DNA from 2 places in the Methylosarcina fibrata AML-C10 genome. Region 1 is predicted to be linked to the other one. Evidence: riboswitches for the same ligand, from Rfam matches in the RefSeq annotation. Region 1 holds a riboswitch; the other holds the start of a gene.
The links. Region 1 has a riboswitch for cobalamin ahead of A3OW_RS0111290 (ribonucleoside-diphosphate reductase subunit alpha). Riboswitches for the same ligand answer to the same signal wherever they lie in the genome.
Positions count from the first base shown of each region.

Region 1 (14,603 bases):
CCCTGGAAAAACTCCCCACCTGGCCTAACAGTCGCATCGACGAATTGCTGCCGTTTGCTGCCACCGATTAATTTCTACCGGTGAACTTGAGTCGTGGTACCTCTGCACGCTTTCCATCGTTCCGGGTTAACACTCAATCATTCAAAACTCGGATTGTGCCAAATAAAACGCAAAATCTAATCATTCTTGGCGCAAAATTCGCAAAACGAAATTTTTACTGAACTCGGCGCAAACCCAACAGCGCCGAGGCTTCCAGCCAAAAACGCGAAAATTTTCCCTGTGCCAAATACATCGCTTCCCCACAAAATGTCCCGAGAGTGTCCCAAAAACCTTAAGGCAATAAAAAAGGACTCGGTCAAAAAACCTAAGTCCTTGAATTTTTTGGTGCCTCGGGCCGGAGTCGAACCGGCACGGTGTTACCACCGAGGGATTTTAAGTCCGATAAAATGGGTTTCTAGATCAATGAGTTGCATTCTAAGTTATTGAACTAATTGAAAATAGATAAATCAAGTTTCAACTTGATTCAACGCAATTTAATGCACGATTGGCAATAAAATGGCAATAGAATCGGCAATTATAATTGCCGAAATCAAAGCATGTCATGCCAAGCTGTTGGTGCTCATCATCAATACGTGGTTGAAGACCCTGGTATCGGTGGAGTAGTGACGACACAATCGAAGCAGTCCAGCCGATCATCACCGTCAAAAAAGCCCCCAAACGGTCGTTTTTCTGACATAGAGAAATTAAAAACAGGAGGTAGACTCGCGTCATTATAAACGATGCTCATCTGCCATGTTGCTTACCAATTTACAGAGCCGCCATCAGTCATCGGCTCAACATCTCTCTGAATCCCACAAGAGTCGGAGTTTTTGCCAAAAGAATTATGCTCTTGTGCTGCCTATATTTTGTTTAGGACTCATTAGTTTCGGCCCAAGTTGCCAGGCGCAAGAAAAGGCGGCTTTGCCAAAAAGCTATATCACTACGGTCAGTCCAAAAGTTTCAAACCCTTCTCCTTCCAAGCTGCAAAGCACACTTTGGTGGCAAATCGCCAAACATCATCAACTGGATCCTTACATTTTATATGCTGTCGCGCTGATTGAATCAGCCAAAGGGAATCCTTCAAATCAGGTGTCTCCCTGGCCCTGGGCCATTAACAAGTCCGGCAAACCCATCCTCCCCGACTCGCAACAGGAAGCACGAGTCCTCTTAAATAAAACCCTTGCCGAGGGTCGTCGGAACATCGATGTCGGACTCATGCAAATCAATCTCTACTGGCATGGACATCGGGTAGGTAAACCTGAGCAACTGTTGAACCCTGTCACGAACTTACAGATCGGTGCTTTAGTCTTGGCCGAAGCCATCCAATCAGCACCCCATGATCTGGTTTTAGGGGTAGGGCGCTATCACAGCTGGCAAAATACCAAAGCCGCAGTGAGCTATGGACGCAGGGTGCTGGCGGTGGCGAATCAAATCAGAGCAGTGCTCTGATCGAGTGCTTTATGGACGAAAATATCTACAACCTGAATCTGGATTATCTGATTCTGGCTCATGCGTTGATCCAGTCCGGCCGTAAACAGCAAGCCATGGTCAGTCTCGGCTTAACACCGGAAGCAGTGACCATTTTGGCTAAAATGCCGGTAGATCAGTTGAAAGCACTGGCGCGAAGCGATGTGCTCAGTTTTGCTCCCCGTTTTCCCGTCAATTCCTGGCGGACATTCTTGCGTAACGAACCCATGGTGAGCGAGCCTTTTGAACAACGCGCCCTTCGACTGAGAATGTTTTTAAGCAAATCAGGAAGCCAGCCATGATAGCTGAAGGCTTGTCCTATGAAGATCAGTTGCAAAACTACCAATTAGCCTATCAACTGCTCAAACGAAAACTTCGAACATCATATGTCAGCCAACTGATTAAAAGCATCAGTTTGCCGGAAATTCGCGATATTCATCGCGCCATTCACCAAGGAGAGAGCCCAAGCTCGGGCTTGCTTCCCGCCATCGAAGCCATTCCCCAAGTACGAGAGTCCATGCTGTACATCTCTCTGTTTGCATCCCTTTATCGAAGTGCCAGTCCGGTCGATATCAGGGCTGAAATGGATGTGTCCGCCATCATATTTGCCTGGGATTTTTTTTGCGAGACATTCCCCAACCATGTTCGTGAACGCAGACCCTACGGTAAGGTGCGTCCCGCTAATTTCAGCGAAGCCTGGGTCATTGCCCAAGCGCTGAAAATCGGCTCGGCATCCTTGCAATATTGTAAAAGCTGTCACGGTGATCATATCGTTATTTACAACAGCAAATTTCCGCCAACCTGCCAAGTTTGTGTCATAGATCAATTGCGAAAAAGGGGAAACGTTCCTGACTCGAAGTAACGACAGAATTTGTGTTTTTGTAAAACTCTCAGTTTGATCGGGCAGATTCATTTAGCACTTTGGATTGAGCCTGATACTGACGGTCTTTGTCGGCCACTTTGCGACATTCAGGCAGCTGAAAAACCTTGGTTGCAAGCGACTAGATGTGACTACTAAGCTGACTTTTATATCCATAATCTTTTTGTAAATGTATGGCTTGGTTTACATTCCCGGCTTTATAGCCATTAGCAAAACGCCAAGAAACAGCCAAATCTAAGCTATTTCGGGGACGTTACGTCGGACTCTAACTCTTTCAAGCAAGCCAGGCAAAGACATTCATCATAAAGCTGTCGAATATACTCAATCGTTTCAAAGGACAAACAAATGTTCGAACAATCGCAGCGATGAATGCGATTGGCCTTGCAAATGAATAGGCGCTGACAACGCGGGCACTGTTTCGCCTCGTGTTTGTTTCCGAAATTATTGCTAACCACGAAAACGCTCCGGAGAAAAATCAGCCATCAAATCCGCCTTGCTCCGTATTTCGACAGGCCGGTTTATCGTCGCTGCCATGATTGAACCCGGCCTTGCCGATGCTGAGTATACTTGACGGCTAATCCCAGGCCAGCGCGCCGCCGGTTTGATATTCCGTAACCCGGGTTTCGAAGAAATTTTTCTCCTTGCGTAGATTGGCCTGTTCGTCCAGCCACGGCAATACGTTTTCGGCACCGGGAAAGGGCTCCGACAGGCCGAGTTGCCGGGCGCGGCGATTGGCGACAAAGCGGAATTGCTCGACATGCAATCTGGCGTTGTAGCCCAGAATCGAGTCGCGCAGGATGTAGCCGGCATAGGCCGCTTCGGCGGCTTCGGCTTCGTCCCACATTTGCCGTAGCGCTTGCGGATCGAGGGCCAGATTTTCCTCATCCAATAATTGCCGCACCACGCGAATGCCGAACGCGCAATGCAGCACTTCGTCGCGCATGATGTATTGCAATTGTTCGGCGGTGCCTTTCATTAAGCCACGCCGCTGCAACGCGAATACCGGACTGAAGCCGTTGTAAAACCAGGAGCCCTCGAATACGGCGGCGAAGAACAGATAAGCCATGGCAAATTCATGCAGCGCGTCGCGGTCGGTCAACGGCCGCCCGGATTGCAACACGCCGTGCAGGCGGCGGTTGGCCAGCGCGATTTTGCCATGGATTTCCGGCACCACCCGGTAGCGGTTGTAGATTTCGCGCTGGTCGATCCCCAGGGTTTCGATGCAATGCTGGTAGGTCCAGGTGTGCAGCGCTTCCTCGTAGACTTGTCGAGCCTGGTAGATTTGCAATTCCGGCGCACTCATCTTTTCCATCACCGCCAGGCCAATGTTGCGCATCGCCAGAATGTCGGAAGTGGTCAGATAAGCTAGTACGTTCTCGAACACGTGGCGTTCGGCCGACGTCAGTTTATGCTGGTAATCGTGCACATCCTGCGCCATCGAGATTTCCAGCGGCGTCCAGTGGTTACGGTTGGCGTTCAAGAAAAACGACCAGGCCCACGGGTATTTGAATGGCGCCAACTGGTTAATGTCGGCCTGTCCGTTGACCACTCGCTTTTGTTCGGGATCAATTGGTGGCAGTACACTCCCATTAGACGGAGCTACTTTTTGCGTATCGACCTGGATTTCCGATGCAGTCGAGGTGATTGGCGCATCCCAATCGTCAAAATTCAGCGTCGGCTTCATTGGCAGGCCTCACAATCAGGATCGGTAATCGAGCAAACTTTGGGCGTCGCGTCATCGCCTCCCGTTTTCTCCATCGCCGTCGCGCCCAAGGTGCGCAGATAATAGGTGGTCTTCAAGCCGCGTTGCCAGGCCAGTCGGTATATCTGGTCCAGCTTGCTGCCGGTCGGTGCGGCGACGTATAGATTCAACGATTGCGACTGATCTATCCATTTTTGCCGACGAGCGGCGGCTTCGATCAGCCATTCCGGGTCGATTTCGAAGGCGGTGGCGTAGCGGGCCTTGATGTCGGCCGGCACCCGTTCGATGGCTGCCAGCGAGCCGTCAAAGTATTTCAGGTCGGCCACCATCACCGCATCCCATAATCCCAGTGTTTTCAAATCGCGTACCAGCGCGGCATTGACCACGATAAACTCGCCGGACAGGTTGGATTTGACATAAAGATTCTGATAGACCGGCTCGATGGATGCCGACACGCCGACGATGTTGGAAATCGTCGCGGTCGGCGCAATGGCCACGCAATTGGAATTGCGCATCCCCACCTGAGCAATGCGTTGACGCAGCGCGTCCCAGTCCAGCCGCCCGCCCGCGACCACACCCAGATCGCCGCGCGTTTCGCTCAGGCGTTCCAGCGTATCCGGCGGCAATAGCCCTTGCTGCCACAGACTGCCGGTAAAGCTGCTGTAACGGCCGCGTTGCTCGGCCAAATCGGCCGAGGCCTGATAAGCGTAATAGCACAGCAATTCGGCCGAATAATCGGCGAATTCCACCGCTTCCTGGCTGGCGTAAGCGAGCCCCAGTTGGTGCAAGCAATCGGAGAAACCCATCATGCCCAGTCCGACCGGACGGTGGCGCAGGTTGGCGTTGCGCGCCTTGGGCGTCGCGTAAAAATTGATGTCGACGACGTTGTCCAGCATCCGCATCGCGGTGGCGACGGTGCGCTGCAATTTGCCGGCGTCCAGTTGCCATGCGCCGTCATGCTCGACCAAGTGCGCGGCCAGATTCACCGAGCCCAGGTTGCAAACCGCCGTTTCGTCGGCCGAGGTATTCAGCGTGATTTCGGTACACAGGTTGGAACTGTGAATCACCCCGGCATGTTGTTGCGGCGAACGCAGATTGCAGGCGTCCTTAAACGTGATCCACGGATGGCCGGTTTCGAACAGCATGGTCAGCATCTTGCGCCAAAGCTGCACCGCGCCGATGCGTTTATACAACTTGATCTCCCCGCGTTCGGCCTTGGCTTCGTAAGCCTGGTAAACCTCGGAGAAGGCTTCACCGTATAGCTCGTGCAAGTCCGGCGTATCCACCGGCGAAAACAAGGTCCATTCGGCGTTATCACGCACCCGTTGCATGAACAAGTCCGACACCCAGGCGGCGGTGTTCATGTCGTGGCAGCGGCGGCGCTCGTCGCCGGTGTTCTTGCGCAGCTCCAGAAATTCCTCGAAATCCAGGTGCCAGTTTTCCAGATAGGCGCACACCGCGCCCTTGCGTTTGCCGCCCTGGTTGACCGCGACGGCGGTGTCGTTGACCACTTTCAAAAACGGAATCACGCCCTGGCTGTGGCCATTGGTACCCTTGATCCGACTGCCTAGCGCCCGCACCGGTGTCCAGTCGTTGCCAAGGCCGCCTGCGTATTTTTGCAAAAGCGCGTTTTCCTTGATGCTTTGATAAATGCTGTCCAGATCGTCGGAGACCGTGGTCAGATAGCACGACGACAATTGCGGATGGCGGGTGCCGCTGTTGAACAAGGTCGGCGTCGAACACATAAAGTCGAAGCTCGATAGCAAGCGGTAAAATTCGATAGCGCGCGCCTCTCGGTCGATCTCATGCAAGGCCAAGCCCATCGCCACCCGCATGAAAAAGCACTGCGGCAATTCGATGCGGAGGCCGTTCACGTGCAGGAAATAGCGGTCGTACAGGGTCTGCAGGCCCAGATAATCGAATTGCAAATCGCGCTCGGCCAGCAGGGCCTGACCCAGTCGTTCCAGGTCAAATTCGGCCAGGCGTGGATCGAGCAGTTCGGCAGCGACGCCGGTGGCGATGAACTCGATAAAGCAGCCGGCATACGCTTCGGCCATGTCGGCTTGGGTCAAGGCCGAGCCGGTAGCTTCCAGGCGCAGTTGGCTCAACAGCAAGCGCGCGGCGACTTTGCCGTAGTCCGGTTCGAATTCGATCAAGGTCCGCGCCGCCAACACCAGGGCCTGACGCACCGCCGCCAGCGGCATGCCGTCGTATAGATTGTTCAGTGTCTCGGCCCACACCCGTTCGGCATCGACACTCGTCAAACCCGCGCAAGCCTCGCGGCACAGCGCGCTGAAGGCTGCGCTATCCAGCGGCCGGCGTTGGCCTTGGTCGTCTACATGCAAAGCGGATACGACAAGCTCGGTAGATTGTTGCGCCGCGCGCTGAGCCGCGTGCTTTTCCCGATACAGCACATACGCACGGGCCACGTCGTGGGCGCCGGAACGCATCAACGCCAGTTCCACTTGGTCCTGAATATCCTCGATATACACCGTGCCGCCACCGGGCAAACGCCGCGTCAAGGCATCGATCACGCTGGCGGTGAGTTGCGCCACCTGTTCGCGGATGCGCGCCGAATTGACGCTGTACTGGCCTTCCACGGCCAAAAAGGCCTTGGTGATGGCGATGGCGATTTTTTCCGGCTGAAACGCGACCACGGAACGGTTGCGGCGAATCACTTCCAAGCCGCTATCCGTTGGATACGAAGGGGAGTGTTTAACGGATTCGGCAGGGTCGGGATAAAAACTGGCGGGTTGAGCGGCGCTATCCATGTGTTTCTCCACAAGGGGAGCAGGGACATGAAGCCGCAACGGCAGGCGTAAAACGGCAGCGAGAATCCGAACCGTAATGCTTGCCATCGTCCTCGGAGACACCCCGCTCCTGGTTGATAAAGGTTTCGAGGGCAGGTCTCCTGGCTTTCGGGTCGCCGTTTCGGTTCGGCCTTCCCGGACTCGCGTCCAGTGGCACGGATTGAACCTCAACTCGCCGATTACAGTTGCGGGGGCAGCTCCGGCTTACAGACGATCATGCGAACAGCGCACAAACGGCAACCGGATTCCCTTTTAATCCCCTTCGGGGGGAACCGTCTTGGTGAGGAAGTTTAGGCTGAGAAAAGATGGCTGTCAAGCTATCTTAACTATATACAGTGACTTTTTTGATTATTGATAACTATATGTTGTGTTTTGTGTATTTTCATCGAGACAAGCTGCTTTCTTGGCTCCGATAGGCCATTAGTACTGAATGCACTCCCCTGAGCAAACAGATGGCTATGCGCGACCACCAGTTGCGCTCACACTACCACGCTGCCAGCATGCTCCACCAACCAGCGTAAATATTCCAGCTCGGCGTCCTCGTGTCGGCAGGCCAAATACATGGTTTTGCCGATGGGCAAACCCGTAAAGCGCAGCCCGGTCAAATCCAGTTTGGCGGATTTGTCGGCGAGTAGCCATTCCGGCAGCAAACAGACGCCGCGGCCGGCGGCGGCCAGTTGCAGCATGATGTCGGTTTCCTCGACTTGCAGATGCGCGGCGGGCTCGATGCCGGCCGGTTGCAGCACCTTGCGGAACATGTCCAGCCGTTCGCGGGCTACCGGGTAGGTCAACACGGTTTCGCCACGTAAATCGTCGGGCGTGATCTCAGTGCGGCTAGCAAGAGGATGGTTATCAGCAACGATCAAAACTAGCTCAAAATCGAACAGCGGCTGGTAACTCAGCAGGCCGTTATCGACCGGATCGGAGGTCAGCACCGCATCCAGTTTGTATTGGCGGATGGCTTCGAACGATTCAAAGCGGTAGCGCGAGGTGACTTCGACGGTCAAATCCGGCCATGCGCGCAGATAGGGTTGCAGAATGTTGCGGAACCATTCGTAACAGGCATGGCATTCGATACCGATGGTCAATTTACCGGTTTTGCCTTTGGCCAGTTGCGCCAGATGATTTTCCGCCGAATCGACAGTGGCGATCACCGATTCGGCAACTTCCGACAAGTAGCGTCCGGCTTGGCTCAATATCAGCGAACGCCCCTGTTTGTACCACAGCGTCACGCCCAGACGCTGTTCGAGGTTTTTAATCTGATGCGACAGCGCCGATTGGGTCAGGTGCAGGGTGTCGGCCGCCGCGCTCAGCGTGCCCTGGCGTTTTAACGCCAGCAGAATACGTAGATGGATCAATTCCATATTGATGAATATACCTCATGAATCAATGAAGAAACATCGATTATCTTCATTCTATTGTCTGTTTACAATGTTTTATGTGTCAAACATTCAATAGAAAGGACTTACTCATGACGAAAATTCACAATTTAGGTTTTCCCCGGATCGGCGCCAAGCGCGAGCTAAAGTTTGCTTTAGAATCCTACTGGAAAGGCGAGTCGTCGCGCGACGAACTGAAAGCCCTCGGCCAGCAGTTACGCCAACGTCATTGGCAACTGCAATCCGGATTGGATTGGGTGCCGGTCGGCGACTTCGCCTTTTACGACCAAGTGCTGGACATGAGCTTTACCTTGGGCAATTTGCCGGAGCGGGTGCAAGATTTCCACGGCGATGCGCTGGACAATTACTTCCGCGTCGCTCGTGGCCGTTCAGCGCAATCCGCCAGCGATGCTCAGTGCTGCGGGGGCGTAGCCGCCGGCGAAATGACCAAATGGTTCGATACCAACTACCACTACATCGTGCCCGAATTCACCGCAGCCACCGCATTCAAGCTGGATGCTTCTCGCTTGCTCGAACAACTGGAGGAAGCCAAGGCCCAGGGCGTCATCGCCAAGCCGGTGATTATCGGCCCAGTCACCTACCTCTGGCTAGGCAAGGCCAAGGACAATTCCAACAAGCTCGCGCTGTTGCCCAAACTGCTGCCGGTTTACGCCGAATTGCTGGAAACGCTCGCCGCTCAAGGCGTTGAATGGGTACAGATCGATGAACCGATTCTGGTCACCGAACTGGATACCGAGTGGCAAAATGCTTTCGACACCGCCTATCAATACTTGCAAGATTGCCGGATCAAATTGTTGCTGGCGACTTATTTTGGCCAACTGGCGGAAAACCGCAGTCTCGTTGCCAATTTACCGGTGGCCGGCCTGCATGTCGATGCCGTCAACGGCCGCGATGACATCGAGCCGCTGATTAATCAATTATCAACGGACAAGGTGTTGTCACTCGGAGTGATCAACGGCCGCAATATCTGGAAGACCGACCTCAACGCCGTGCTGGATTGGCTTGAACCGATCGCGCAACAACTGGGCGAACGCCTGTGGCTTGCGCCGTCGTGCTCGCTGCTGCACGTGCCGGTCGATCTGGACAGCGAGCAGAAACTCGACGCAGAAATCAAATCCTGGCTGGCCTTTGCCAAGCAGAAACTCGGCGAATTGCAGGTGCTGGCAACCGCACTTAACCGGGGGCGCGATGCGGTCAAAGCCGAACTGGACGCCAACCGCGCCGCCATCGAGGCACGCCGCAACTCATCGCGGGTCAACAATCCGGCGGTCAAGGCCGCACTGGCCAGGATCGACGCAAAACTAGGCCAGCGCCAGAGCCCTTATGCGCAACGCGCGCTCAAGCAGGCCGCGTTGTTAAAACTACCCAAATTTCCCACAACGACCATCGGTTCGTTTCCACAGACTTCGGAAATTCGCCTGGCACGTAGCCAATTCAAGTCCGGAAAATTGGATGCAGCCGGTTATAAAGCTGCCATGCAGGCCGAAATCGCTCGATCTGTGCGTGAACAGGAAGCGCTGGGTCTGGATGTATTCGTGCATGGCGAAGCCGAGCGCAACGACATGGTGGAATACTTCGGCGAGCAGCTTGACGGCTATGTGTTCAGTCAATGCGGCTGGGTACAATCTTACGGTTCGCGTTGCGTCAAACCGCCCATCCTGTTCGGCGACATCAGTCGTCCGCACGCGATGACCGTCGAATGGATCAGCTACGCCCAGTCGCTGACCAAAAAACCGATGAAAGGCATGCTGACCGGTCCAGTGACTATTCTGAATTGGTCGTTCGTTCGCGACGATCAACCCCGCTCGGTCACTTGCAAGCAACTGGCGCTGGCTATCCGCGAGGAAGTGCTGGATTTGGAGAAGGCTGGCGTTAAGGTAATACAAATCGACGAGGCGGCCTTGCGCGAAGGCTTGCCGCTACGCCAATCGCAATGGCAGGCGTATCTGGATTGGGCGGTGGAATCGTTCCGTATCACGGCTAACGGCGTGGCGGATGAGACACAGATTCACACCCACATGTGCTATTCCGAGTTCAACGACATCATCGCTGCCATCGCCGATATGGATGCCGACGCCATCACCATCGAGACCTCGCGTTCCGACATGGAGTTGCTGGATGCTTTCGAGCATTTCAACTACCCGAACGGCATTGGCCCCGGCGTGTACGACATCCATTCGCCCAATATCCCAAGCGAACAGCATATCGTGGCGCTGATGCACAAGGCCGCCGAGCGCATTCCCGCTGAACAACTGTGGGTCAATCCGGATTGCGGCCTGAAAACCCGCCAGTGGGCTGAGGTGATACCGGCGCTGACCAACATGGTGGCCGCCGCTAAAACCTTGCGCGCTTCGTTAGGCTAACGCGCATTCCGGTATCAATCACCCCGGCTAAGTGCCGGGGTTTCACAAACACCGATTTAAAATCAGATTTAACTTTTTCCTTTGGAACGCGTCCATGTCAGACATTGCAATCGCCCAACAAGCCAAAATGCGCCCCATCATCGATTTGGCTGGCGAAAAATTCGGCATTCCTGCCGAACATCTCGATCCTTACGGTCATTACAAAGCCAAAATTTCATTGGAATATGTGAACAGTCTCGCCGATAAACCTGACGGCAAGCTGATTCTGGTCACGGCGATCAGCCCGACACCGGCTGGCGAAGGTAAAACCACCACTACGGTTGGCCTCGGCGACGCCTTGAACCGCATCGGTAAAAAAACCATCATGTGTCTGCGCGAGCCCTCGCTCGGCCCTTGCTTCGGCGTGAAAGGCGGCGCGGCCGGCGGCGGTTATGCGCAAGTGGTGCCGATGGAAGACATCAATCTGCATTTTACCGGTGACTTTCATGCCATCGGCGTTGCGCATAATTTGTTATCGGCGTTGATCGATAACCACATCAACCATGGCAATGCACTGGATATCGACCCACGCCGCATTCAATGGAAGCGCGTCATCGACATGAACGATCGGGCTCTGCGCAAGATCGTGGTCGGCATGGGGGGCGCTGCCAACGGTTATCTGCGCGAGGACGGCTTCGATATCGTCGTGGCTTCGGAAGTGATGGCGATTCTGTGCCTGGCCACCAGCCGAGCCGATCTAAAAGAACGACTGGGGCGTATCGTCATCGGTTACAAATCCGATAAAGTCACGCCGGTTTACGCCAAAGATTTAAATGCCCACGGCGCGATGGCGGCGGTGCTGAAAGATGCCATCAAACCCAATCTGGTGCAAACCCTGGAAAATAATCTGGCAATCATTCACGGCGGCCCGTTCGCTAACATTGCCCACGGCTGCAATACCGTCACCGCCACCAAAACCGCGTTGAAATTGGCCGATTACGCGGTCACCGAAGCCGGCTTCGGTGCCGATCTAGGAGCCGAGAAGTTTCTGGACATCAAATGCCGGACGTCCGGCCTGAAGCCGTCGGCGGTGGTATTGGTCGCTACGGTACGGGCGCTGAAATTCCATGGCGGCGTCGGCAAGGATGAATTGAATCAGGAAAACCTGGCAGCCTTGAAAAAAGGCTTCGCCAATCTGGAGCGCCATTTACACAATATCCAAAGCCACTACGGCCTGCCTTGCGTGGTCAGCATTAATCATTTCACCTTCGACACCGACGCCGAAATCGAATTGCTCAAAACTCAATGCGAGGCCTTGGGCGCGAAATGTGTGGTCGCCAAACACTGGGCGCACGGCGGGGCGGGTGCGGAAGAACTGGCACGCGAAATTTTGAACATCGTCGACAGCCGCGAGCCGGCCTTCAATTACGTTTACGACGATGACCTGCCGCTGTGGAACAAGATCGAAGCCATCGCCACCAAGCTATACGGTGCCGGCAGCGTCAGCGCAAGCCCGAAGGTCATGGGCGAGATTAAAGCCTTGCAGACCAACTACGGTCATTTCCCGATCTGCATGGCGAAAACCCAGATGTCGTTTTCGACCAATCCCAACAACAAGGGTGCACCGAGCGGTCACACCGTCGAAATTAGCGAAGTACGCCTCGCCAACGGTGCCGGTTTCATCGTCGCGATTGCCGGCGATATGATGACCATGCCGGGCCTGCCGAAAGCTCCGGCCGCAGAACGGATCGACATCAGCGACGACGGCGTGATCAGTGGGTTGTTTTAATGAATATTTCGTTTGAAATCGTCCCCAGAAACTTGGATGCCTTTGAAAAACAATATGCGTTTGTGCAGAGTCTGAATGACTGCATTAACATCATCAACGTACCGGATATCCAGCGCTTCGATATGCGCAGTTGGGAACTGGCGAGACATGTCGATCGAAACCAATACCGGTTTATTCCGCATTTCCGGGCCATGGATTTCAAGATCGAAAGCGGCGAGCTGTATCGCATCATCGAGGATTACCAGCTCGACAACGTGTTACTGGTGACTGGCGATCCGCCGGAAGGCCTGAAACGCAGCTATTGCAATACCGACGTGGTAGACCTGATCCGGGCGGTACGCAGGCGCTTTCCAAAACTGAACATCTATGCCGGGTTTGATCCGCATCGACAAGGCATGCAACACGAATGCCATTATATCCAGCGCAAGGCCGATGCCGGCGCCAACGGCTTTTTTTCGCAACCGTTCTACGATCATCGGCTGGTGGAACTGTTTGCCGAACACATGGACGGCCTGGAAACCTATATCGGTATCAGCCCTGTGGTGACGTCGGCCTCGCAGAATTATTGGGAAGTGAAGAATCATGTCAAATTTCCCAAGCATTTCCGGCCCGATTACGATTGGAATGTCGAGTTCGCCAACCGGCTGATCGGCTCGGCGGCGGAGAACGGTTGGCATGTGTATTTCATGCCGATCAAGGTGGAGTTAAAAAAATATTTCGAACGCATCAATTTGGCTAATACGCGTCCAACCGCCTTAACCGGAACAGGTTGAGTGTTGCCTGTGGCGTCGTCTTTGAGCATGCGTAACAGATGACTGAACATATTCTGTTCCTTACCGGCAAATTGGCCGAAAAGCAATTGCGCCGGACCATTGAAGACATGGCGCCGGAGTTTGAATACACCGTCCATGTGCTGGGCGTTACGGTGGCGGCGTTGATGACAGTCGACATGATACAACGCCGCCTGACCGACACCTTTGGCGCCGACCGGATTCTGGTTCCCGGCCGCTGCCGCGGCGATTTGGAAGCCCTGTCCCAACATTATGGAATACCGGTTGAGCGAGGGCCGGAGGAATTGAACGATCTGCCCGAATTTTTTGGCAAAGCCCGGCAGCGCCCGGATTTAAGCCGCTATGAGCTGCGCATTTTCGGCGAGGTTGTCGAAGCGCCTCACATTGATGTCCCGGCCATCATTCGCCGCGCTGAGGCTTATCGGCGCGACGGCGCGGACGTCATCGACCTGGGGTGTTTGCCGGCGACGCCGTTTCCCCATTTGGCCGACGCAATCAAGGCGTTGAAGAGCGAAGGCTTTTTGGTCAGCGTCGATTCGCTCGATCCTGAGAACCTGCTGCTGGCGGGACGCGCCGGCGCCGATTTTCTGTTGAGTCTTAATGAAGAGACGCTGTGGATCGCGGATGAGGTGGCCTCGACGCCGGTGTTGATTTCCACCCCGCACGCCGATATGGATTCTCTTGACCGCGTGATCGCCAAAATGCAGGCCAAAGGCCGGGCCTTCATCGTCGATCCCATCCTCGACCCCATCCATTTTGGCTTTACCGACTCGATTGTCCGCTACCACGAAGTACGGCGGCGGCATCCGGACGTGGAAATGATGATGGGCGTGGGCAATCTCACCGAACTGACTCATATCGATACCGCCGGGATGAACGGCATGCTGTTGGGCATTTGTTCGGAGCTGCACGTCCGCCACATTCTGGCGACGCAAGTGAGCAAGCATGCCTGCAAGGCGATCAAGGAAGCCGATCTGGCTCGCCGCATCATGCTAGCCGCACGGGAAAGCAACCGATTGCCGAAGCATATTGATGATGGCCTAATGGCGCTGCATGAACGGGCACCGTTTCCGTTGTCGCTGGCCGAAATACAGGAATTACAGGCCGCCATCCGTGACCCCAGTTTTCGCATCATGATTACAGCCGAAGGAATTCACATCTTCAATCGTGACGGATTATGGTCCGACAACGATCCTTTTGCCTTATATCCGCATTTGGGCGTCGAGAACGATGGCGGGCATGCTTTTTATCTGGGCGTCGAATTGGCAAGAGCCCAAATAGCGCAGGAACTCGGCAAGCGCTACGCTCAGGATCAACCGTTGACCTGGGGCATCCATGGCCGGACCGCTGAAGACGCGCCCGCCGATCCCAATTGCTACACGC
Region 1 covers NZ_KB889965.1:2,404,988-2,419,590, reverse strand. The annotation lists gene tnpC (IS66 family transposase) at 1-71, shown strand, start outside; gene A3OW_RS0111310 (lytic transglycosylase domain-containing protein) at 793-1,488, shown strand; gene A3OW_RS0111305 (flagellar transcriptional regulator FlhD) at 1,500-1,808, shown strand; gene A3OW_RS27135 (FlhC family transcriptional regulator) at 1,805-2,368, shown strand; gene A3OW_RS27130 (cysteine-rich CWC family protein) at 2,626-2,841, opposite strand; gene A3OW_RS0111295 (ribonucleotide-diphosphate reductase subunit beta) at 2,961-4,070, opposite strand; gene A3OW_RS0111290 (ribonucleoside-diphosphate reductase subunit alpha) at 4,067-6,859, opposite strand; cobalamin riboswitch at 6,973-7,190, opposite strand; gene A3OW_RS0111285 (LysR family transcriptional regulator) at 7,378-8,262, opposite strand; gene metE (5-methyltetrahydropteroyltriglutamate--homocysteine S-methyltransferase) at 8,370-10,661, shown strand; gene A3OW_RS0111275 (formate--tetrahydrofolate ligase) at 10,756-12,429, shown strand; gene A3OW_RS0111270 (methylenetetrahydrofolate reductase) at 12,429-13,202, shown strand; gene A3OW_RS0111265 (DUF6513 domain-containing protein) at 13,241-14,603, shown strand, end outside.

Region 2 (14,603 bases), 900 kb from region 1:
GGTTTTGAAAAACGCCGCCGTTCAGCACCACGGTATCCAGCCGGTATTGCCGGCATAACCGGATGGCCAGGCGTGCGGTGATGCGCGCCAGCCCGTGATGGATCCTTGCCGCGATGACGGCGGCGTCGGTCCTCCGCTGCAAATCCGTCAGAAGAGCGATCCAGAACCGGCGCCAGTCGATGACGATGGCCGCGCCGCACTGCTCCAAACCGGCCGGGTAAGCGTGCTCCCGTTGTTCGGCAAAAACAGGCGCGGCGAGACTTTCCAGTTGCACGGCGGCCTGACCTTCATAGCTGATTTGCTCCGTGCACAGACCGACGGCGGCGGCGCACGCGTCGAGAAAACGCCCGCAGGAACTGCTGGCCGGCGAATTCACCCGGCGTGCAATCATGGCTGTCAGAATCGCCCGGGGTTTGCCCGAAAGAAAACGCAGGATGTCAACATCGGCAAAGGATTGCCGCAACGCTTGCCAGTCAAAATAATGATGAAGCTGAGCGTAGGCATTCCGCCAGGGTTCGCGTATCGCCTGAACGCCTCCCGGCATGGGCACGGCCGGAAGATGCGCCAGACGGACGCAACGGCGGTAATCCACCCGCAGAAATTCGCCTCCCCAGAGCTCCCGATTCCAACCCATGCCCAGGCCGTCGAAAGCCACTCCCAGGACTTCGGCGCCGAGCGGCAAACCATGCTCCGCCATGCACGCGGCGATGTGCGCATGATGATGCTGTACTTCCGTAATCATCAGATCGCCGGAGCTCGCCCATTGTCGGCCCAGTTGCGTGGACGCGTAATCCGGATGCAGATCGACCGCCAGGATTTCGGGAGCCAAGTTGAACAGTTGCCGGTACTCCCCGATTTGCCGGCGGTAGTCCGTTTGCGTTCGAGCATTTTCCAGGTCGCCGAGGTAGTGCGACAAAATCGCCTGTCCTTCGTGAAGCAGGCAGAAACTGTTTTTCAGCTCGCCGCCCATCGCTAACACCGGGCGGGCCCGTTCAAAGCCGGCCGGGAGCCTGAACGGTTCCGGCGCAAATCCTCGGGCCCGGCGCAGTAAACGAGGTTGACCGTCGTTGATACGGACGACGGAATCGTCCAGGCGCCGCACGATGTCGCGGTCATGCATCAGAAAATAATCGGCGATCCCGTGCAACGCCTGCCGCGCTTCATCGTTATCGAGGCACTGCGGTTCCTCGCTGCGGTTGCCGGAAGTCATGACCAAAGGTCCGTCAAAGATCTGTAACAAACCGTGATGCAGCGGCGTATAAGGCAGCATGAAGCCCAGAGTCCGGCCGTCGGGCGCCACGCTATCGGCCAGTTGTTCGCCCCGGGCCGCCAGCAGCACGATCGGCGCCGCCTTGTCTTCGAGCATCGCTTGTTCCGGAATCGAAACTTCGGCATAGCGGCGCACCGTCGCCAGGTCTTTCGCCATCACGGCAAACGGCTTGGCGTACCGGTTTTTGCGCCGGCGCAGCCGGGCGACGGCATTTTCGTTATCGGCCGCGCAGGCCAGATGAAAACCGCCGAGACCTTTGACGGCGATGATCTTGCCTTGCTTGAGCAAGCCGACGGCCGCCTTCAACACATCCGGAACCGGTAGTTTTTCACCGTGGCTGTTTTCCAGCCAGAGCGTAGGGCCGCAATCGGGACAGGCATTGGCCTGGGCATGAAAGCGGCGGTCGGCCGGATTGCCGTATTCCGCCCGGCAACGGGGGCACAAGGCGAAAGGCTTCATGCTGGTGTGGACGCGGTCGTAAGGTACCGCCTGAATGATGGAAAAGCGCGGGCCGCAATGCGTGCAGTTGGTGAACGGATAAAAATAACGGCGATTGGCCGGCTCCAGAAAGTCGCGCAGACAATCAGGGCACGTCGCGGCATCGGCGGCGATGCCGGTTCGGCCGGCCGCATCGCAGCGGCTGTCGGTGATCCGGAAGTCCCGGTCAGGGCAGGGGCCCTGGATGGCTTCGACGTCGATACGATCGATGCGGGCCAGAGGCGGCGCTTGCCGGGGCAGTTCGGCGATAAACCCGGCGATACGGTCCTCGCTGCCCCAGACCCGAATTTGCAAACCCGCCGACTCGTTCCAGACCGAACCGCGCAGGTGAAAGGCGTGCGCCAGACGCCATACCGCCGGACGAAATCCCACGCCCTGCACGGCGCCGGCGATGCGGATGGCTTTGCCGGGCATCAGCAGATTCGGGGCAGTTGCTCCCCGGCCAGCCAATCGACGACGCGGTGGCCGCCGAAGCCGGTTGCCATCCGGACCAGCCCATCCGGATCCGCAACGACTTCGCCGATGATGGCGGCCTCTCGGCCCAAGGGATGACGGCGCATCACCGCAAGCAAGGCCTCGGCCTGTTCCGGCGGACAGAGACAGACCAGCTTGCCTTCGTTGGCGATATACAGCGGGTCCAGGCCCAGCAATTCGCAGGCGGCTTTGACCGAAGGCTTCACCGGAATGGCGTCTTCCCGGATCATCATCCCGACGCCGGACTGGCGCGCCAGTTCGTTCAAGGTCGTCGCCAGACCGCCGCGGGTCGGATCGCGCAAGCAGTGAATGTCGGGAACCGCCCGCACCATACAGGCGACCAGGTCGGCCAGGGCCGCGGAGTCCGACTGGATCACGGTCGAAAACTGAAGATTTTCTCGGCTGGCCAGGATGGCCACGCCGTGGTCCCCGATGCAGCCGTTGATCAGTATGCGGTCGCCCGCCTCGGCCCGATCGCCGGAAATACGGACGTTCTCCGGCACGACCCCGATGCCGGTCGTGGTAATGAAAATGCCGTCGCCCTTGCCCCGCTCCACGACCTTGGTATCGCCCGCGATGACCGGCGTGCCGGCCTGCCGGGCGGCGGCGGCCATGCTGATCACGATCCTTTCCAGATCCGCCAGCAAAAAGCCTTCTTCGAGGATAAAGCCGGCGGAGAGATAAAGCGGCTTGGCGCCGGCCATCGCGACGTCGTTGATCGTGCCGTGCACCGCCAGCGAGCCGATGTCGCCGCCGGGAAAAAACAGCGGCGAAATCACGTAACTGTCGGTGCTGACCGCCAGGCGGCCCGGCGGCGGCTCGAACATCGCCTGATCGTTGGCCTGGCGCAACAAGTCGTTATCCAGATGCCGGATGAACAATTCTTCGATCAACTGCGCCATCGCACGGCCGCCGCTGCCGTGGCTCATGTCGACGGCGCCGTGCCGCAAATCGAGAGTCGACCGGTAACGGCTCATGCCGGTGCTCTTTTTTGAATCGGCAGACGTCCGTAAGACCAATACGCGGCGCACGCGCCTTCGGACGACACCATGCAGGAGCCCATCGGGTTTTCCGGGGTGCAGACCGTGCCGAATAATTTGCAGTCGACCGGGCGTTTCAAACCTCGCAGAATGGACGGGCATTCGCAGCCTTTGACGTCGTGGGCCCGGACGGCCGGCAGGGTAAACCGCCGCTCGGCATCGAAGCGGGCATAATCGGGCTTTATCCGAAGCGCGCTGCCGGCGAGCAGCCCCAAGCCGCGCCATTCGAATGCGGCGCGCAATTCGAAGACGTCGGCAACCAGTGCCTGCGCCTTTCGGTTGCCTTCGGGGCTCACGGCGCGGGTATATTCGTTCTCGACCTCACAGCGCCCCTCGTTCAACTGGCGGATCAGCATCAAGGTCGACTGCATCACGTCCAAAGGCTCGAATCCCGAGATGACCACGGGCTTTCGATAATGGTCGGCAAACTCCCGGTAGGGCGAGCTGCCGATGACGGTGCTGACGTGGGAAGGCCCCAGAAAACCGTCGATTTCGACTTTTTCCGGAGAATCCAGAATCGCGCGCATCGCCACCGGCGTCAGCACGTGATTGCAGAAGACCGAAAAATTCTTGAGCCCTTCGCTTTGCGCCTGCCGGATGGCGACGGCCGTGGGCGGCGTCGTGGTCTCGAAGCCTATCGCAAAAAAGACGACTTCCCGTCCGGGATTGGCCCGTGCAATTTTCAGAGCATCCTGACTGGAATACACCATGCGGATGTCCGCGCCTTGCGCTTTCGCCTTCATCAGGCTTCTTTGGCCGCCGGCGGGAACGCGGAGCATGTCGGCGTAGGTGCAAAGAATGACTCCGAACCGCTCGGCCAGGGCGATGGCGTCATCGATGCGTCCGGTCGGCAACACACAGACAGGGCAGCCGGGTCCGTGAATGAATTCGACGTTGGCAGGCATGAAATCCTGAATGCCGTAGCGGTAAATGGCATGGGTGTGCCCGCCGCAGAACTCCATCAGTTTGTAGCGCCGTCCGGTATTGGCTTCCCGGGCTATCGCCTCGGCCAGCCCTGCCGCAAGATGCCGTTGCCGGAATTCTTCGATGTATTTCATGGCGGTGAACCGCTCAGGCCTGCTTCGGCGAAGAGCGCCAGCGTTTTTTCGGCTTCTTCCTCGCTGATTTTGTTCAGCGCGTAACCGACGTGGACCAGTACGTAATCGCCTACCCGGACGTCGTCGACCAAGGCCAGGGACACCTCGACTCTGACCTGCTCGACCGCGACCGTGGCCATGCCGGTCGCCGTATCGATCGCCTCGACTCGAGCGGGCAGCGCCAGACACATAAATTAAGCCTGGCCGCCCGCGGGCAACGATTGGCCGATCGCATTCAGCGTCCGGCCGGCCTGGAGCCATTGCAGCCATGCGTCCATGCCCTGTCCCGTTTTGGCCGACAGTTCCAGGATTGTGATGCGCGGATTGACCCGGCGGGCGTAGCGGATACATTGCTGCACGTCGAAGTCCAGATACGGCAACAAATCGATCTTGTTCAGAATCATCAGATCGGCGGCATGGAACATGTCCGGATACTTGATGGGTTTATCTTCGCCCTCAGTGACGGACAACACCACCACTTTGTGAGCTTCTCCCAGATCGAATGCCGCAGGGCACACCAGATTGCCGACGTTTTCTATAAAAACGACGCCGTTGTCCGGCAAGGCCAGATCTTCCAGCGCATGTCCGACTCGATGGGCGTCCAGATGGCAGCCCTTGCCGGTATTGATCTGCACGGCCCTGGCTCCCGTTTGGCGGATGCGCTCGGCGTCGAGGGCGGTTTGCTGATCGCCTTCGATCACGCCGACGGTAAATTCCGGTTTGAGCCGTTCGATCGTTTGCGTCAGCAGCGTGGTTTTGCCGGATCCGGGACTGGACACCAGATTCAGCGCGAACAGGCCGTGCCGGGTCAGATAATCGCGGTTGGCGGCGGCATACCGATTGTTCTTGCCGAGGATGTCCTGCTCTATTTTGACCAGGCGCGCCTGGCTCATCCCCGGAACATGCGTCTGGGTGGAACCCAGGACGTATTCGTGATGATGCGGATGGCGATGGCCGTGCTCATGGCTCTCGTCGGACGTTGCATTTTCGGCGCAGCCGCAGACTGTACACATTACTCTACCTCCAGTTCCTTGATTCGCATTTGTTCGCCGTTTTGTATCTGTAACGGATAACCGCCGCAGCGGGGGCATTCGTCATAGCGCTGCTGTATCTCTACGGTTTGCAGACACTGTGTGCAGCGCGCTTCCCCCGGTACTTCGACAATTTCCAGCCGGGCCCGTTCGGCTACCGACCCCTGCATGACGATCTCGAACGCAAAACGGATGGCTTCCGGTTCCACGCCGGAAAGCCTGCCGATCTCCAGCCATACGGTTTTTACCCGATGATAGTGCTGCAGCGGCGCCTGTTGTTCCAGGACCTGCCTTATATTTTCGCACAACGACAGTTCATGCATGACGGCGGATGAATAAGCTCGATGCGGTTGCCATACGGTTTACCCGGTCCCGATTGTGCGGAGGTCTCGGTTCCGAATAGTATCCGAACCTGCATGAAATGCCTAATGTTTTGATCCGAAACGCAACGGACAAGCGGTTTTCCCGATTGAACAGACTCTCTATTCGGATTCCGTTCCGATCATGACCAGCGCTTCGGCGTCCTGATCCATGGCCAACGTCTCCACGCCGCGCAATTTTCTTTCCATCGCATGGGTCCGGGTTGTTTGCAGGGTTTCCAATGAGTGGGACGCGGTATGGAGCTGTTTTTGCACTTTATCCAGTTGCTCGGCGTATTTGACGAATTCGGTTTTTACCTCGGCCAGCACGTTCCATACCTCGCTGCTGCGTTTTTGCACCGCCAGCGTCCGGAACCCCATGTGCAGGCTGTTCAACAATGCCGATAAGGTGGTCGGGCCGGTAATGGTCACCCGGTAAATGCGCTGCAATTTTTCGAAAATTTCAGGGTAACGCAGGACTTCCGCGTACAAACTTTCAACCGGCAGGAACATAATCGCAAAGTCGGTCGTATGAGGCGGATCGATGTACTTGCCGCTGATGTCCTTGGCGAAGCTTTCCACGGCATTCATCAACTGCTTTTGCGTCAGGGTAATTTTGCCGGTATCGCCGTCGTCCAGCGCCTGGAGCAAGGCTTGATAGCTTTCCAGCGGGAACTTGGAATCGATGGGCAGCCAGACGGTCTTGTCGTCGGCCTTGCCCGGCAATTTGACCGCATACTCCACGTTCGCCTGGCTGCCTTTTTTGGTGGCGACGTTGATGTCGTATTGTTCCGGCGACAGGATCTGCTCCAGAATATTGCCCAGTTGATATTCTCCGAGAATGCCGCGCGTTTTGACGTTGGACAGCACCTTTTTCAGATCGCCGACGCCGACCGCCAGAGTCTGCATCTCGCCCAGCCCTTTGTGCACCTGCTCCAGACGCTCGCTGACGTGCCTGAACGATTCGCCCAGGCGTTTTTCCAGCGTATCGTGCAGCTTTTCATCGACCGTTCTGCGCATTTCGTTGAGTTGCATCGTATTGTCTTCCCTGATGGCTTTCAGTTGTTTTTCGATGGTTTCCCTGATCTCGGCAATGCTGGCCCTGGCCTGCTCTGCCGTTTCCTGCTGCTGTTTGTTCAGATCGGAAAATTTCAGCCTCAGTTGTTCGCTGAAATCCTTGATGCCGTCGGCGAATTTGCCTTCAAACGATTTCAGCGCCGCGTTCAACTCCTGGCGATTTTCCTTGGCGTCGTTCCGGAGGCCTTCCTGAAAACTGTCGAGTTTTTCCAGCGTTCTTTCCCTGAATTCATCCTGCTTCTTGTTCAGCGATTCGCTGGAAGCCGTAAACGAAGCGCTGACGCTCTGCCTGAATTCGTTGGAATTGCCGATCAGTTTTTCGGACAAGGCGTTCAACGCATCTTTAAAGCCGTTCAACTGACGGTTTTGTTCGCTGCTGTTGGCCGCGACCCGGTTCAGCAAGGTGTCCTGAAAGCCCTTGAACGATTCGTTCATTTCGCGGCGGTTTTCCGCGCTGACCTCGCGCAGCTCCCGGCGTGATTCGCTCAGGCCCGCTTTCAGCGACTGGTCCATTCGTTCCAGCAGACTGATCAATTCGGCTTTGATTTGTTCGGCGTTCGACTGCGACAACGCATTCATCTTGCGCCAGATCAGGATCAGCATCAGGGTGATCAACACCAGAAAGGCGGCCGCCGTGCCGCTTAGCAGAAGAGGATCGAGCATTTTGTTTCCTTAATTGTTATTGATTTCAAACCACAGGGATCACGGACGGCCGCATGGACGCGAGCGGTAGGCATCGCCATCATAAGGGGACTTATGGACAGAGCGCTTGCCGAGAAACGCAGAGCTTGAAAATCATATCCTCTGTGAGCCCCGTGTCCTCTATGATTTTAAACATTTTCCACCATTATTGTTGATTTCGATTAAATCACAAGAATCACAGAGCCGGCATGAATTTTCTAAAGGCGCCGCTGCCGTCAGCGCAATGTTTTATCCGATGCCGTTGGCGCCGCGTGGAACGGTGGGCAGGCATGACGGGGGCGGCGGTTTACCGCCGTTTCGGTTCGTTATGTTAATTCATAAGGTCATAGATTAAGTCAGCGCCATTTCCGACCGGACCTGAAGTATTCGATCACTTGGTGGTGGCACCGGCGCTGTTCGAGTAAGCCGAATTACCGCTATTATTCGAGGCGCGTACCCGATAACGATAAGCTGTCTTGCTTCTCAAGTTGCTGTCGGTATAGTTAGTGCTATTGGCCCCGACCGCTTTAATCTGAACAAAGTTCGAGCAAGTGGAACCTTGGCAGCGTTCAATCTTGAACTGCGTTTCGTTGGTAGCATTGTCCGTCCAGGTTAGTTTGATTTGGGTCGTGGATTGGGCCGTGGCCGTCAGATTGCTGGGGGCGGCCGGCAACGAGGCGGTAACGGTAATGCCTGCAATATTGGAATACGCCGAATTGCCGGTCGTGTTGTAGGCTCGAACCCGATACCGGTACGTGCTGCCCGCAGTGACCGTGGTATCCGTCCAACCGGTCACGTTCTGGCCCACCGCGCCGATCTGGCTGAAGTTGGAGCAAAATCTGCCCAAACAACGTTCGATCTTGAATCCGGTTTCGTTCGTGCTTTGATCGCTCCAGCTCAAATTGACCTGGTTTCCCGAACCTATTACGGCGGTCAATGTTTTTGGCGCAGCAGGAATCGCGGCAGCCTGGAGAGTGATGGAGTCGCTTACCGTATCCGAGACGTTCAGAGCCGCGTCTCTGAATTGGGCATAAACCGTCTTCGTTCCGTCGCCGCTGGTCAACGTGTGGGAGGCGGTGGTGGCGAAGGTGAGCCAGGAGCCCCAGGTGACGTTGTCGTTTGAAAAGCGCATCGTGCTGACGCCCGAGCCGGTGTCGGTAGCCGAGAGGGTGAGCGTCACCGCCGTCGTGGTGGTGCTGGCGGCGCCGTTGTTGATGGAAATCGTCCCGGTGGGTTTGGTGGTGTCCGTTTGCGAGCTGAAGTTGACGTTGCCGGTTTTGTCCATCAGCGTCAGGGCGGTGCTGGCAGGCGAGAAGGTTAAGCCTGTCATGGTGGGCGTGATGGTATAGCTTTGGTCGCCTTCGAGATGAGGAAAGAAGAATTTTCCGTCCGGGCCCGAGGTGGCGGTGGTGACAGAGGTTCCGGAAAGGGTGAGGGTAACTCCCGGCAGCGGGGCGCCGGCCGAATCGGTGACCTTCCCCTGAATCCAGAAAGCCATCGGGAGAAAGTAGGGGCTGGCATCCTTGTTGAAATAAACCGAAAAGCTGTGAGTGGCGTCGGTGAAATCGGCTCGGAAACGTCCTCTGACAGTCCCCAGCGTATCCTCGGCGAAGGCGCCGTTCACCACGTTCACGGTGACGGGCGAGACAATATTGTCGAGCGAAGTCATAGTGACAGAACCGGCATTGCTTGCCGGCAGATAGCCGAAAACGCCGACACCGGAACCCAAACTGAGCATGCCGGAATCCGCTACCGGACCGGCGGGGCTTTGCGTCCTGGCCTCAATCCGCAACTTGTCCTGATAGTTGCCGGGCCAGCCAACCCCGGCGACGCCGTAACTGTTGGTGACTTCGCTGCCGCTCAGCAGCAGGGCGTCCCGGTAGTCATAGTCTTGCCACTCAATCGTCTTACCCGCCTGCATTGTCTCGGTGCCCGAAGTGCTTCGGTAGAAGTAGTCAATGTTGCCCTGGTTGATGCGTTGGTAGAGAAGGTAGCCTTGCGGCGGGTCCGCGTCGAAAACGCCCTGCTGGGCATACCATGTTTGGAACGGTTTCCCTTCGACGTTGGCCTGGACGGAGGCCGCCAGGCCGGTGAGTGCCGCCAGATTCGCAACCACGCCATGGTCGGCGGCCGCCGCGGAATACAGTAGGGTATTGAAATTGATGAAAAAACTGGAATTCTCGAGGAGCGCCTTGGCCCAGGCGTAGCCGGCCAGCTGGTAACGCACGAGAGCTGAAACGTAACCTGCCCAAACGTTTCCATTTTTGCTGCCGATGATAGGCAGATTGAGGCCTTCATAATATCTGTCATAGGCATAAGAGTGTTTATCATCCCACGGATGAGCCACCCCGGAACGGCTGAAAACCTCGATTTCGGCGGCGCGGGTCATCCCTTCTTCGTAGGTGTTGATTGCAAGGATATAGTCGTCGCGAAAGGCGTGAATGATTTCGTGGACCAGAACATCGACGTCGAGCTCGCTCAGAGTCAGCTCGTTGGTCGAGGACGAATAGGTGCCCGCGACATCGCTTCCGGTAAGGGTTGGGTCATACCGGATATTCATGGTATTGGAAAACGCCGGAGCACCGTACACTTCCTTGATCAGAGGATAGAAAGTATTGATGCTGGCCTGAAGCGTTGCTATATCCGACGCGCTCCAGGGGTGGTCAGGGGAATCGAAGGTGAAAGTCAGTTCGTTGTCTATCGCTGCGCCGGCAACAGCAGAAGCCGATTTTTTCCTGGCTTCCTCCGCATCGGGAAGAATGGGTTCTCCGTTTTCATCGAGAAACACGACGACTCTGTCCAGCCGGCTTCCTTCTCTCTCGGGAACGGCGGCATTACCAGGCTTCGGCTTCTTTTCGCGAAGGCGTTCGGCGATGAGTGCGTGAGCCTTGTTTCTCGAGGGTTGCGTCCCGGAGCGCACCTCTGCCGAGGAAAGCTTCGGCCCCACCGGGATATAGAGCAGATTGCCCGCAGAGTGAATTTCGCTGTGGCCGGTAGAGCCGGGAATAACGCCGTCGGCAGCGAATGGCTGGTCAGGAGGCACGGAAAGATCGTCTTGAGCCTTAACTAAAATTGGCGCGGCCAAAGCCAATGCGGCCAGAATCCAAAACCCGGCCTGCCACCAGACGGATTTTGGCAATAACGGAGCGAGTTTTGATCGCGGTTGAATAATCAAGCCATCATTCATGACCTTCTCCTATCCCGTTAACGGAAATTCGTTTGACGTTTGAGTCAATGAATCTGCCGAGTGGATCTGATTTCGGCTGGGTAATTAAATCGGTCGTATCTCACGCCCGCTTATCATTCGGAAGCCGGCGCTCAGGTTATTCCGTAAAGGCGCCGGTAATCCTTTATCGCTTCAAGAAAAGGGCCGCCCTCATTGCTCAAATACTCGATAATATCGGCCAGAGTAACGATGGCGATGACCGGCATGGCAAAGGTTCGGGTGACTTCCTGGACGGCCGAGATATCGGCTTGTCCTTTTTCCTGCCGGTCCAGTGCAATCAGTACGCCGGCCGGGGTGGCGCCGCAGCCCCGGATGATGTCGACCGATTCCCTGACCGAGGTTCCCGCGGTAATGACGTCGTCCACGATAATGACCCGTCCCTTCAAAGAAGCGCCCACCAAGGCGCCGCCTTCGCCGTGATCTTTGGCTTCCTTCCGGTTAAACGCAAAAGGGATGTCGGACGATTTTAGTTGCGCATAGGCGATCGAGGCCGCGCTGACCAACGGGATGCCTTTATAGGCCGGACCGTAAAGGATATCGGCTTCCACTCCGGAATGGATCAAGGCCTGGGCATAAAACTGCCCTAATTTGCCCAACCGGGCGCCGGTATTGAACAAGCCGGTGTTGAAAAAATAGGGGCTGATGCGGCCTGATTTCAGTTGGAATTCACCGAATTTCAGTACGCCGCATTCCAGGGCGTAGGCGATAAAGTCTTTTTGATAGTCGTGCATGGTGAGTCCGTATCGAAATGGGGATCGGGTCGGTTTTCAGTTGACGAAGCGTTGCAAAACGGTATCCAGAAAATTCCAGCCCAAGTCCGAGCAATGATAACGCTCGTTTTCCTCGATTAACAACCGTTGTTTCAGATTGGAATTCAAGCCCGGTTCAAGAGCCGCTAGAGGCAGGCCGGTGGCCGAGCGGAACGCGTTCGCGCTGAAGCCTTGCTTCAGCCGCAACTGGTTCATCGCGAATTCCAGCGGCAGATCCTGAGGGGCGATGATGGTTTCGATGGCATCGTCCCCGGCGGTTTTCAGATACTGTTCGGGATGCCTGGGCTTGACGGTTCGAAGGATGCGGCCGGGCAAGGCCAGCGACAGCTTGCCGTGAGCGCCGGCGCCTATGCCCAAATAATCGCCGAATTGCCAGTAATTCAGGTTGTGGCGGCACTGCCGACCGTCGAGGCTGTAAGCCGAGATTTCATATTGCCGGTAGCCGTGATCGGCCAAAATGCTCTGGCAAAGGCGCTGGGTTTCAAAGACGATCTCGTCACCGGGGAGCCTGGGCGGAAATTTATGGAAATAGGTATTAGGCTCCAGGGTCAACTGATATAAGGAAATATGGGCCGGTTGCAAGCCGATGGCGGTTTCGACATCGATTCTGCTCGTGTCGGGAGTTGTCTCGGGCAAGCCGAACATCAAGTCGAGATTGATGTTGTCGAAGCCGGCACGATGCGCGATGTCGACCGCCGTCACGGCTTCTTTCGAAGAATGCACCCTGCCCAGTCTTCGCAATGGCCCGTCGTGAAAGCTTTGGATGCCTATCGACAGGCGGTTGATGCCCAGCCATCTGAAATCCCGGAATTTTTTGCTCTCGAAAGTGCCGGGGTTGGCTTCCAGCGTGATTTCCGCATTCTGTTCAAGAGTCACCTGCCGAGCGATGCCCTGCAGCAGCCGGTCGATCGCTGCGGTCGAGAACAGGCTGGGCGTTCCTCCGCCGATAAAAATCGTAGCGATCGGACGGTCAATTCGGTAACGGCGCACATCTTTGGCCAGATCGGCCAGCAGGGCATCGACGTAAGCGGTTTCCGGCAGATCGGATTTCGCGGCGTGGGAATTAAAATCGCAGTAAGGGCATTTTTTGATGCACCAGGGGATATGAATATAAAGGCTGAGCGGCGGCAAGACGGCAATAATCGAACGGATAAAGAGGTAGTTTAACACGATTTCCGCCGGTTACGGCCATTTGACATCGAAAGCCGATTCTTTATAATGGCCTCCGCTTTCAGGTTCCATTCGGATGTCATTCCCAATGGTTAAACGGGAAGTCGGTCAGGTTTCAGCCAAAGCCGACGCTGCCCCCGCAACGGTAGATAAGTCAAAGAATCGTCGAAATGCCACTGTGCTCTGCATGGGAAGGCGGCGATTCAGGCGCCAGCCGCTTATAAGCCCGGAGACCGGCCTCGAAGCATTATTCGGCACAGCGGAGGGCTGTCTGCGAAAAGGACAGTCATTTTCCGTTTTTCTCGTCTTCTTCGTCCTCCGTTGTTTTATTAGCTAATGCACCCTGCGCGGGCGGCGCAGAGGACGAGGAGACCATGCAAAAATTCATTTACGGCTCGCTGTTGCTGGCCGGATTCCATTCTTTCCCTTTGCCGGCGGCCGAACCCATCCCGGACGAACCGGCCGATTTACCCGAAATGGTGGTTACCGCCACCCGCTCGGAAATAGATAAAAAGCAGCTTGCCACCGCGACCACGGTCTATACCCGCCAGGATATCGAGCGCCTGCAGAGCAAAACCCTGCCGGAACTGTTGAAGGGCACCGTCGGCCTGGATCTCACCCAACAGGGCGGCGACGGCAAAATCACCAGCGTTTTCATGCGCGGCACCGATTCCAGCCATATCCTGGTGCTGGTCGACGGCATCAAAGTAGGCTCGGCGACGATCGGCGCCACCGCATTTGAATTCATTCCCATCGATCAGATCGAGCGGGTGGAAATCATCCGCGGCCCCCAGTCCAGCCTATACGGCTCCGAAGCAATCGGCGGCGTCATCCAGATTTTCACGCGGAAGGGCAGCCGGAGCGAAAAGCCCAGCGTGACGCTGGATGCCGGCGGCGGCACTTACGACACGATCCGCACGGCCGGCACGGTCAGCGGCCAATGGCAAAATTCCTGGTACACGGTCGGCGCCTCTCATTACAACACGCAGGGATTCGATTCTCGCGAACCGGTGCCGGGATTTTTCGGCGTCGACCAGCCCGACAAGGACGGCTATTACAATACCGCGGTCAATGCCCGGCTTGGCCACCGCTTCGACAATGAGGCCGAAATCGAAGGCTCGTTCATCAGAGCTCAGGGAAAGACCGAGTACGACGGTACGTTCCAGGACAAAACGAAATTCATCAATCAGGTGGCCTCCCTTTCCGGCAGCATGGATCTGCTCGACAATTGGCGCTCCACGTTGCGCCTCGGTCAGAGCCTCGACGACAACGATAATTTTGCCCCCGGCGGCGCCTTTTCCACCCGCTTCGATACGACGCGCTGGAACGCCACCTGGCTGAACCGGATCGACTTGTCCGACGATCATCAGTGGGTGCTCGGTTCGGATTATCGTCTGGATGAAATCGACAGCTCGGAAAATTTCAGCAAGACGTCGCGCTACGACGTCGGGATCTTCGGCGAGATGCACAGCCGTTTGTTCGACGATCATTTCATCAATGCCTCGCTGCGCTGGGATGAAAACGAGGCCTTCGGCGACTACGTCACCGGCAACGTCGGCTGGCGTTATCGCTGGAAGTATGGCCTCAGTCCGTTCGCCAGTTTCGGCAACGCGTTCAAGGCGCCGACGTTCAATGATCTGTACTGGCCCAACGACGGTTTCAGCGCGGGCAATCCCGATCTGGAACCCGAACAATCGACCTCGTTCGAAGTGGGTCTGGCAGGTGACCACGGACGGCTGCAATGGGAATTCAGGGCCTATCACACCAATATCGACAATCTGATCAGTTGGATGTTGGTCGATCCGGTGCGTTTCCAATACCGTCCCGAGAATGTCCGAAAAGCTCAGATCGACGGCCTCGAAGCGGAAATCAGCGCTCAGTTTTTCGGCTGGAACGGCAAGCTGGGCATG
Region 2 covers NZ_KB889965.1:3,304,365-3,318,967, reverse strand. The annotation lists gene hypF (carbamoyltransferase HypF) at 1-2,182, opposite strand, end outside; gene hypE (hydrogenase expression/formation protein HypE) at 2,182-3,219, opposite strand; gene hypD (hydrogenase formation protein HypD) at 3,216-4,340, opposite strand; gene A3OW_RS0115510 (HypC/HybG/HupF family hydrogenase formation chaperone) at 4,337-4,570, opposite strand; gene hypB (hydrogenase nickel incorporation protein HypB) at 4,574-5,392, opposite strand; gene hypA (hydrogenase maturation nickel metallochaperone HypA) at 5,392-5,733, opposite strand; gene rmuC (DNA recombination protein RmuC) at 5,893-7,509, opposite strand; gene A3OW_RS26535 (fibronectin type III domain-containing protein) at 7,919-10,714, opposite strand; gene pyrE (orotate phosphoribosyltransferase) at 10,846-11,484, opposite strand; gene hemW (radical SAM family heme chaperone HemW) at 11,521-12,693, opposite strand; cobalamin riboswitch at 12,740-12,949, shown strand; gene A3OW_RS0115475 (TonB-dependent receptor domain-containing protein) at 13,068-14,603, shown strand, end outside.
Region 2: it holds a riboswitch for cobalamin, as region 1 does, so the genes downstream of both, A3OW_RS0115475 (TonB-dependent receptor domain-containing protein) here and A3OW_RS0111290 (ribonucleoside-diphosphate reductase subunit alpha) in region 1, are expected to answer to the same signal.